3 regions of the Lysinibacillus sp. FSL P2-0066 genome follow, and region 3 is predicted to be linked to each of the others. Evidence: riboswitches for the same ligand, from Rfam matches in the RefSeq annotation. Region 3 holds a riboswitch; each other region holds the start of a gene.
The links. A riboswitch is a leader RNA that binds a small molecule or an ion and turns the genes downstream of it on or off. The one in region 3 is predicted to bind lysine.

Region 1: it holds a riboswitch for lysine, as region 3 does, so the genes downstream of both, MKZ14_RS10780 (transporter substrate-binding domain-containing protein) here and MKZ14_RS01305 (amino acid permease) in region 3, are expected to answer to the same signal.
Region 2: it holds a riboswitch for lysine, as region 3 does, so the genes downstream of both, MKZ14_RS15785 (aspartate kinase) here and MKZ14_RS01305 (amino acid permease) in region 3, are expected to answer to the same signal.

What each region holds. Positions count from the first base shown of each region.
Region 1 is NZ_CP150202.1:2,180,397-2,183,682, forward strand. It holds gene odhB (2-oxoglutarate dehydrogenase complex dihydrolipoyllysine-residue succinyltransferase) at 1-535, shown strand, start outside; lysine riboswitch at 876-1,062, shown strand; gene MKZ14_RS10780 (transporter substrate-binding domain-containing protein) at 1,182-2,039, shown strand; gene MKZ14_RS10785 (amino acid ABC transporter permease) at 2,209-2,934, shown strand; gene MKZ14_RS10790 (amino acid ABC transporter ATP-binding protein) at 2,947-3,286, shown strand, end outside.
Region 2 is NZ_CP150202.1:3,157,708-3,160,993, reverse strand. It holds gene uvrC (excinuclease ABC subunit UvrC) at 1-1,399, shown strand, start outside; lysine riboswitch at 1,507-1,684, shown strand; gene MKZ14_RS15785 (aspartate kinase) at 1,808-3,034, shown strand; gene MKZ14_RS15780 (YslB family protein) at 3,133-3,286, opposite strand, start outside.
Region 3 is NZ_CP150202.1:255,094-258,379, forward strand. It holds gene MKZ14_RS01300 (MFS transporter) at 1-1,098, opposite strand, end outside; lysine riboswitch at 1,277-1,453, shown strand; gene MKZ14_RS01305 (amino acid permease) at 1,536-2,999, shown strand; gene MKZ14_RS01310 (response regulator transcription factor) at 3,152-3,286, shown strand, end outside.

The DNA.
Region 1 (3,286 bases), 1.9 Mb from region 3:
CGACATCAAACTTGGTTTCATGTCATTCTTCACTAAAGCTGTTGTTGCAGCACTGAAAAAATACCCATACGTAAACGCTCAAATCTCTGGCGATGAAATTCATTTAAATAACTTCTTTGATATCGGTATTGCTGTATCGACTGAAGAAGGTTTAGTCGTACCAGTTGTACGCGATGCAAATAGCAAAAACTTTGCAGAAATCGAAAAAGATATCGCTAACTTAGCGACAAAAGCTCGTGATAAAAAATTAGGCTTAAATGACATGGCTGGTGGATCATTCACAATCACAAATGGTGGTGTATTCGGTTCATTAATGTCAACACCAATTATGAACGGTACACAAGCTGGTATTTTAGGTATGCACTCAATTGTAAACCGTCCCGTTGCAGTAAATGGTGAAGTTCAAATCCGTCCAATGATGTATGTAGCACTTTCATACGATCACCGTATCATCGATGGTAAAGATTCTGTAGGATTCTTAAAAACGGTTAAAGAATTAATCGAAAATCCTGAAGATTTATTATTAAATTCATAATGTCATTAGACCCTGCGAACAATGTTCAGCAGGGTTTTTTGTGCATGACGAAAGGTTTGGCCAATTCTAGTTTTGAAAGAGTACTAATGTTATATCGTTAAGAGGAGCAAAAAAGAAATAAACACAACTTTTCTCACATAGATCACGTAGTCTATAATAAAAATTTGTTGTAATTTTCAGAAATATCGACGAAAGCTCAACGATTTAAAATGGATACAGAACGCGCAATATCCTAATATTGTCATTAGTCAGAAAAATGTCAAAATCGTCTTGACGAACATATTAGTTTTATAGTAGTATCTAAATATCAATTAAATAAACAAACCTCACGGATTTTTACCAGTGAGGTAGAGGCGCGGTATTTATTAGTTCATTGTTGAGTACAAGCAAGCGAAGACGCAATGAAGAAGGAAATATCGCCGAAGTATAAAAGGAGCTCGTACTTTTATACTGGGTCTGCAGTGAATAAGTGCAGGACTGTCCTAGTAAATGGATTTCCAGATTTACTAGGTTGTGCTATCTCGGAAACATGGAAATTATAGTGAGGATTTGGGCAACTGTCATAAAAGGTAAGACCTAAGTTCAATATACTTAGGTCTTTTTTAGTACAGTTGTCTTATTTTTTTACAGAAAAGGGGAGTTTTTCATGAAAAGAAAATGGTTGTTAGTAATGATCTCTATCATGACGGCAATTGTGCTAGCTGCATGTGGCACGAGTGACAAAAAAGAGGGCGGTTCAAGTGATGCTGGAACTGACAAAGAAGAAGGCGGCGGTGAATTCCGAATCGGAATGGAGGCTGGCTACCCACCGTTCAACTGGACACAGCAAGACGATGCAAATGGCGCAGTGAAAATTGCGGATAATGCAGAGTATGCAGGTGGCTATGATGTACAAATGGCAAAGAAAATTGCTGAAGGTTTAGGCAAAGAGTTAGTCATTGTTAAAATGGAGTGGGACGGATTAGTTCCAGCGCTACAATCGAACAAAATTGATGCAATTATCGCAGGTATGTCACCAACAGAAGAACGTAAGAAAACAATTGATTTTACAGAAAACTATTATACTTCTGATTTTGTTATGGTTATTAAAAAAGGTAGCAAATATGAAGACGCAAAATCGATTCAAGACTTCTCAGGTGCTAAAATTACATCACAATTAAATACATCTAACTACACAGTGATTGACCAAATTAAAGGTGTAGAAAAACAAACGGCAATGGAGAGCTTCCCAGCAATGCGTGTGGCTTTAGAAGCAGGTAAAATTGATGGCTATGTAGCTGAACGTCCAGAGGGCATTTCCGCTTCTGCTGCCAACGATAAATTCACATATGTAGCATTTGAAGAAGGCTTTGATACAGACCTCTCAAATACTTCAATTGCTGTAGGCTTACGTAAAGATGACGCAAATCGTGAAAAAATCAATGAAATCCTAAAAGGCATTTCAGAAGATGATCGTCAAGCGATTATGGAAGAAGCTATTTCTCAACAACCCGCAGCACAATAATGACATGGCACGGACTAGCAAATAGTCCGTGCATGATCATTTCATCATTATCAAAATGAGAACCTCTCTACATAATGATAATGTCCTAGCGTGACAAATCATAGAATGGTAGAAAGAGCTAGGGCACAAAAAAATAAGCAAGCAAGATGACATTGTTAGGAGGAACATCATGAGTCTTGAATGGATACTTTCAATTATTGAAAACAACTGGCAAATGTTTTTACGAGGTGCGTATTATACGTTACTGATTTCGAGTATTAGTACAATTATTGGTGCATTTATCGGATTTTTCATCGGAATTATGCATACGATTCCAGTTCGTAAAAAAGGTGTGAAATTTTATAGCTTAAAGCTCATTAATTTTATACTGACATGCTATGTTGAATTTTTCCGTGGTACACCAATGATTGTACAGGCTATGGTTGTCTACTACGGATTAGATATCGCATTCGGTATCGATATGCACTTTATTACAGCAGGTATTTTAGTCGTTTCCCTCAATACAGGGGCTTATATGGCAGAAATTGTTCGTGGCGGTATTGTCTCCATTGATAATGGTCAATACGAGGCAGCATCAGCAATTGGCATGAATCACTTCCAAATTATGCTTCATGTTGTCTTACCACAAGTAGCGCGTAATGTTTTACCAGCGACAGGTAACCAATTAATCATGAATATTAAAGATACAGCCGTATTAAATGTCATTGGGGTAACGGAATTATTCTTCCAAACAAAATCAATTTCGGGTAACAACTTCCGTTACTTCGAATCATTCTTCGTTGCATGTGTTCTTTATTTCATCATGACATTTACCGCATCTCGCATCCTTCTGTATGTTGAAAAACGTCTAGATGGTCCTGATGCCTATCAAAAAGAACAAAAAGAAGCCGTATAGGGGGACGCACAAATGGCAGTCATTAAAATCGAGCATTTAAGTAAATCATTTGGACGTAACCAAGTGTTAAAAGATGTGAATTTCCAAGTGGAAAAAGGGGAGGTAGTTTGTTTAATTGGCTCCTCTGGCTCTGGTAAATCCACATTGCTTCGTTGCATAAATTTATTAGAAACGCCAAGTGGCGGTCAAATTATTTATAAAGGGGAAGACATCCTAGATGAAAAGCACAATATTCAAGAATATCGCACACATTTAGGCATGGTGTTCCAGCAGTTCAATTTATTTAACAACCACAATGTCATAAGTAATTGCACGGTGGGCCAAATCAAAGTGTTAAAACGTTCGAAAAAAG
Region 2 (3,286 bases), 1.7 Mb from region 3:
TGCCTATGCAGCAAGTGAAACAAAAAAGCTATTGGATCGATTGTATCCGCTGCGTAAATGTGTACAATTACCATCTAAGGTTTGCCTGTATTATCATATGGGTCAATGCTTAGCACCATGTGTGAAGGAAATTAATGGTCAGGTTTATCAAGATATGATTGAGGATATGACGAAGTTTCTAAATGGTGGTGTGGAGGCAGTCAAAAAAGAGCTTGAAGCTAAAATGCTAGCAGCTGCAGAAAATCTGGAATTTGAGCGAGCGAAGGAATTCCGAGACCAAATTGCCCATATTGATACGGTTATGCAGAAACAAAAAATAGTTTCAAGTGATACAACAAATCGAGATGTATTTGGCTATGCAGTGGAAAAAGGATGGATGTGTGTTCAGGTTTTCTTTGTGCGCCAAGGTAAGCTGATAGAGCGTGATGTCTCGATTTTCCCGATCTATCAAGATGCAGAGGATGAATTTTTAACTTTTGTTGGACGCTTTTATGAAAAACCAGAGCATATTAAGCCAAAAGAAATCTTTATTCCACAAGCCATTGATGCAGCTATCTTAACTGAATTATTAGAGATCAAAGTGCTCACACCGAAAAGAGGTCAAAAGAAGGAATTGGTTGAATTAGCAACCAAAAATGCCGAAATTGCTGTGGCAGCTAAATTCCAGCTAATAGAACGCCAGGAGGAACGTACCATTGGTGCTTGTGAGGCACTTGGTGAAGCAATGGGTATTAGTACACCTTTACGAATTGAAGCTTTTGATAATAGTCATATGCATGGAACGGATGCAGTATCTGCCATGGTAGTGTTCATTGATGGGAAGCCTGCGAAAAAGGAATACCGAAAATATAAAACACGTACAGCAGCCAAGCATGATGATTACGGTGCAATGCAGGAGGTTATACGTCGTCGCTATATACGTGTTTTAAAGGAAGGTCTCCCATTACCAGATTTAGTCTTAATTGATGGTGGTAAGGGACAAATGGAAGTAGCCCGTGAAGTACTAGAAGATGAGCTTGGCCTTGTTATACCGATTGCTGGTTTAGCCAAGGATGATAAGCATAATACATCTCAGCTCTTGTTTGGTGATCCACCAGAAGTGATTAGCTTAAAACGTACAAGTGATGGCTTTTATTTATTACAACGAATTCAAGACGAAGTTCACCGCTTTGCTATTACCTTCTTGCGTCAACAGCATGAGAAGCATGCCATTCAATCTGTATTAGATCATATTGAAGGGGTAGGACCAAAACGAAAGCAACAGCTGCTTAAACATTTCGGTTCAGTCAAAAAAATTCGAGAGGCGAGCGAGCTAGCATTACAGGAGGCTGGGATGCCCGCTAATTTAGCAAGCCAAATTTTTAGCTATTTTCAGCAACAATCATTGTCAAAGGAATAGGCATGTGCTATGGTTATAAATAACATTGTTTTCAATGTTATGGAGAGCCAACTGCGTGACTAGTTTGTTTACGCTAAGGCTTAATGAATTGAATACATTCACTTTAAAGTGATGATAGAGGTGCAAGGTTCAAGAGTAACACGATGGAGGATGGACAAGTCCAAAGATATTGTGTGAAAGGGGAGCTTGCCGAAGTACAGTATTGTTGTTCCATTGCTGTACTGGTTTTGCATTTAAGAAATGTAAGACTGTCGATTCTAAACGTTTCGGAGAGCTATCACACATGCGCAAGTTACGATTATTGTACATGTTATAGGCAGCTTTCACGTTATGTGGAGGCTGCCTTTTAGTTTTTCTAGAAACCCATAATTAGGTGAAATACATGAACTGGAAGGGAGAACGAAAGAAATGGCTAAAATCGTGATGAAGTTTGGAGGAGCTGCATTAGGTTCCACTGAACAAATCCAAGAGGCTGCTCGGAAAGCGATTGCTGAAAAGGACAAAGGTTTTGATGTAGTGGTGGTCGTTGCAGCGATGGGACACACTGTGAAAGAGATGAAAATGATGGTACATCAACTAACAGATGATGTATCGAAACGAGAATTAGATGCGGTTTTGTCAACAGGCTCTCAATTATCTAGTGCTTTATTTGCCATCGCCTTACAGGAAGCAGGCTATACTGCTGTGTCTCTAACTGGATGGCAAGCTGGTATACATACGGATGGTATGTATCGACATGCACGTATCGACTATATAGATGTTAGTCGAATGGAAGAACACTTTACACAGGGACAAATTGTAGTCATTGCTGGAGAACAGGGGATTGACGAAGAGCACAATATTACCATGCTTGGGAAAGGTGGAGCTGAAACAGCAGCTGTAGCACTTGCTGTATCGTTAGAAGCGGAGAGAGTTGATATGTATACAAATGTGGACGGTGTTTATACAGCAGATCCACGTTATGTTACAAATGCCCAAAAGCTACAGGAAATATCCTATGATGAAATGTTGGAATTATCTAACTTAGGATCTCATATCATACATCCACGTGCGGTGGAGTTAGCGAAGAAATTTCAAATGCCTGTTATTATACGCTCAAGTTTAGTTGAATCAGTAGGCACTTTATTGAAGGAGGAAGTAGAAATGGAAAAAAATTTAGTCGTTCGTGGTGTGGCATTTGAATCGGATATTATTCGTTTAACAGTAGGGTATGATGCTTTTTCCAATGCTTCATTAGCAGACATATTTACGGTTCTTGCAGAGAACCGTATTAATGTAGATATTATTGTCCAAGCCATTATTGATGGGTTGAAGCCAACTGTATCGTTTTCTATTTTAAAAGAGGAATTTGCGGAAGCATTACGTGTGTTAGAGGATAGTAAATTATCACTCGGATTTAGTTTTGCTGACTTCGAAATTGGGCTAGCAAAAGTTTCTATCATAGGTTCAGGCATGGCTTCTAATCCAGGCGTTGCTGCTCGTATGTTTGATCGGTTACGTCGTGAAAATATCCCTGTAAAAATGGTAAGTACCTCTGAAATAAAAGTGTCCGTTGTTGTCCCACAGGATGATATGATCAAAGCAGCTAATGCTCTCCATGATGAGTTTAATTTAGAGCAAGCACTTTACATATAATAATAGAAGAAACAGCATTTTATGTAATTGACCGAAATAAAAGGAAGAAAAAAGAAGGATTGTCCTCCCATTCTTTAATGGGAGACAATCCTTTTTAATTATTCTAAGGGAATGGTATTCATAATACGTTCTTTAACATCCCATTTGACTGTAAACATGACGTATTGTTGCTTTTCCCGTTTTTCATTATAGCATTCTGTCAGGTAGCCTTTCGCTAGTTGAATTTGCTCTGCTATAAATCCTGCTTCAAGT
Region 3 (3,286 bases):
GAAGCCAAAAAGAATAGGACCGATTGCGGCAAATAAATAACCCAAAGATTGGGCAAAGCCTGATAAATCTGCTGCTTCAAATGCAGTACGAGTGCGGAGAGTGAAGAACATCATTGCTAGAGCGAATGAAGAACCACCTGCTAACCCTAGAAGAACCATCCATAGTACTCCAAGACTTGTCCATTCCATGACAACCCCAACAAAGCCTACTAAATAGAAGGAAGTAAACATCAATACAAGTGGGCGTTGAGAAGTCATTTTGCCTGCAATAATAGGCACTGCCAAGGCCATTGGTACTTGTGAGAATTGCATGATTGAAAACATCCAGCCAGCTTTATCAGGTGCTAAACCTTGAGCAATATAGATTTCAGGTATCCAAGCTGCTGTTGTGTAGAATAATAAAGACTGTAAACCCATTGCCCCTGTGACAGCCCAAGTAACAGGTGATTTCCACAGAGGTGTACTGGTCTTTTTAGATGTAGTAACTGGTTCCGGTTTATTTGACTTTAGTTGAGGTATCCAAATTAAGATTGTAACTAGAACAAGTATGAGTGCAATGGATAGCGCCCCTTGCCAGCCTAACGATGAATTAGCTATAGGATAGCTAATACCAGCACCAAGGCCAGCAGTAAAATTCATGGACATGGTGAAAAAGGCCATCAATAAACCAACATGATATGGAAATTTCAATTTTAATAATCCAGGAATTAATACATTTCCAAAAGAAATGGCTACGCCAATTAACACAGTACCCAATAGAAGTAATTCTGTTGTACCAAGTGAGCGTAGGACAATCCCTAAGGCCAAGAGAAAAGTGGATAAAAATAATGTTAGCTCGAGCCCTAATTTGCGTGCTACAACTGGCGCAAATGGAGATATAATAGCAAAAGCCAGCAATGGAATAGTTGTTAGAAAGCCTGCCAATACATTAGATATCCCTAGATCTTCACGGATAAAGGATATAATTGGGCCAACAACAGTTAGTGGCATTCGTAATGTAGAGGCTATAAAGATAACGCCAAAGACTAAAAGTAAGGTTGTTCCTTTCCAGCTAATTTTTTTACTTGGAAAACTAGTGGAATGATCATTTGTAGTCAAAATAAAATCCCCCCTAATAATAACCATTCTAATTGAACTACTATAACACTTTATCACACTATTAAAAATAGTAGAAGATTCATAAAATACAGAACATTTCCCGTTGTATTGAAATGTCTATGGTCTTATGTTAGTATAATAAACATCATAAATTTAATAATTATATGCCTCATGTTTGTATTGAGGTAGAGGTCGCGATATTTATAAGTATGCTAATTGAAATGACAAGCATTGATGAAATTAGCTGAAAGGAAATATTGCCGAAGTGTGAGGGGACTTGAAAACCTCATGCTGGGGCTGTCTCCGAAAGGAACAGAACTGTCACGTTTGCACAACGTGTTGAGCTATCATGTAAGAAAAACTGAGGATTAACGTAGCCATCACAGTGTATATGTGATGGCATTTTTTTGCCTCATAAATAGGAAGGAAGCTATATCGTGAGTGAAATAAAAGTAAATCAGTTCGGACATAAAGCACCGAAGCTGAAAAAAGAATTAAAAAGTCGTCATATCACAATGATTTCTTTAGGCGGTACAATTGGTACGGGGCTATTTTTAGCCAGTGGTGGTGCTATTGCTCAGGCAGGACCTGGAGGAGCATTGCTTGCCTATGCTTTAATCGGTATTATGGTGTATTTTTTAATGACAAGCTTAGGGGAAATGGCTGCTTATATGCCATCATCAGGTTCATTTAGTACGTATGCAACCAAATTTGTAGATCCCGCTTTGGGCTTTGCATTAGGCTGGAACTACTGGTATAACTGGGCAATCACCATTGCTGCAGAAATTGCTGCTGTATCATTAATTATGAAATATTGGTTTCCAGATAGCTCATCAGCACTTTGGACAGTATTATTTATTGCTGTTGTACTGACGTTTAATTTACTATCCGTAAAAAGTTATGGTGAAAGTGAATATTGGTTTGCCATGATTAAAGTAGCAACGGTCATTGTTTTTATTATCATTAGCTTACTAATGATTTTTGGTATTTTAGGTGGGCAGGCTCCTGTAGGTTTCACTAATTTCTTTATTAGTGATGGGCCATTCCATGGTGGCTTCCTTGCCACATTTGGTATTTTCCTAGCAGCTGGATTTTCATTCCAAGGAACAGAATTACTTGGAATTACAGCAGGTGAAACAGATGATCCTGGTAAAAATATTCCGAAGGCTGTTAAATCTGTATTTTGGCGTATTATTTTGTTTTATATTTTAGCGATTGGTGCAATTGGGATGTTGATTCCATTCACAGATGAACGTTTATTATCAGAAGATATCGCAGTCTCACCGTTTACACTAGTGTTTGACCGCCTAGGTATTGCCTTTGCTGCTTCATTAATGAATGCCATTATTTTAACGGCTATGCTGTCAGCAGGAAATTCAGGACTATACGCATCTTCTCGTATGCTATGGCAATTAGCAGTGGATGGACATGCACCTAAATTTTTCTCAAAGCTAAGTCGTCGAGGTATTCCGATTTATGCACTTATGGCAACATTAGCTGTAGGCTGTTTAGCATTTTTGGCATCCTTCTTTGGTGATGGAGTGGTTTATATCTGGCTATTAAATGCTTCTGGAATGTCTGGCTTTATTGCATGGCTAGGTATTGCATTTAGTCATTATCGTTTCCGCCGAGCGTTTGATGCACAGGGCTTAGATCCAAAGTTATTACCTTATAAAGCTAAATTATATCCATTTGGACCATTATTTGCTTTTACTGTTTGTATGATCGTAGTCATTGGACAAAATTACACAGCCTTTACAGGTGAAAAAATAGATTGGTACGGTATCCTTGTTTCGTATATTGGGATTCCACTATTTTTAGCATTATGGTTGGGCTATAAAATAAAGCACAAAACAAAAATGCTTCCACTTAAAGATTGTGATTTAAAAGTTGAAGATTAATTAATAGAGCTGTTCTGTAAACCAAAAAGTGATGGTTTATAGGGCAGCTTTTTTTTAACACTCATGAACAAAATCTCTCCAATTAAACATCATAAATATGGTAATGTAATATACATATGGAAATTGGGTTTTAGTAGGAGAGGTGCATGATAATGCAAAAGCATATTTTACTGGTAGAAGACGATGAAGCCATTCGTGAAATGGTTGAAAATTATTTAACTATGGAAGGTTTCAATGTCACAACCGCGATCAATGGTGAAGAGGCATTACAAAATTGTTTGCAAAAT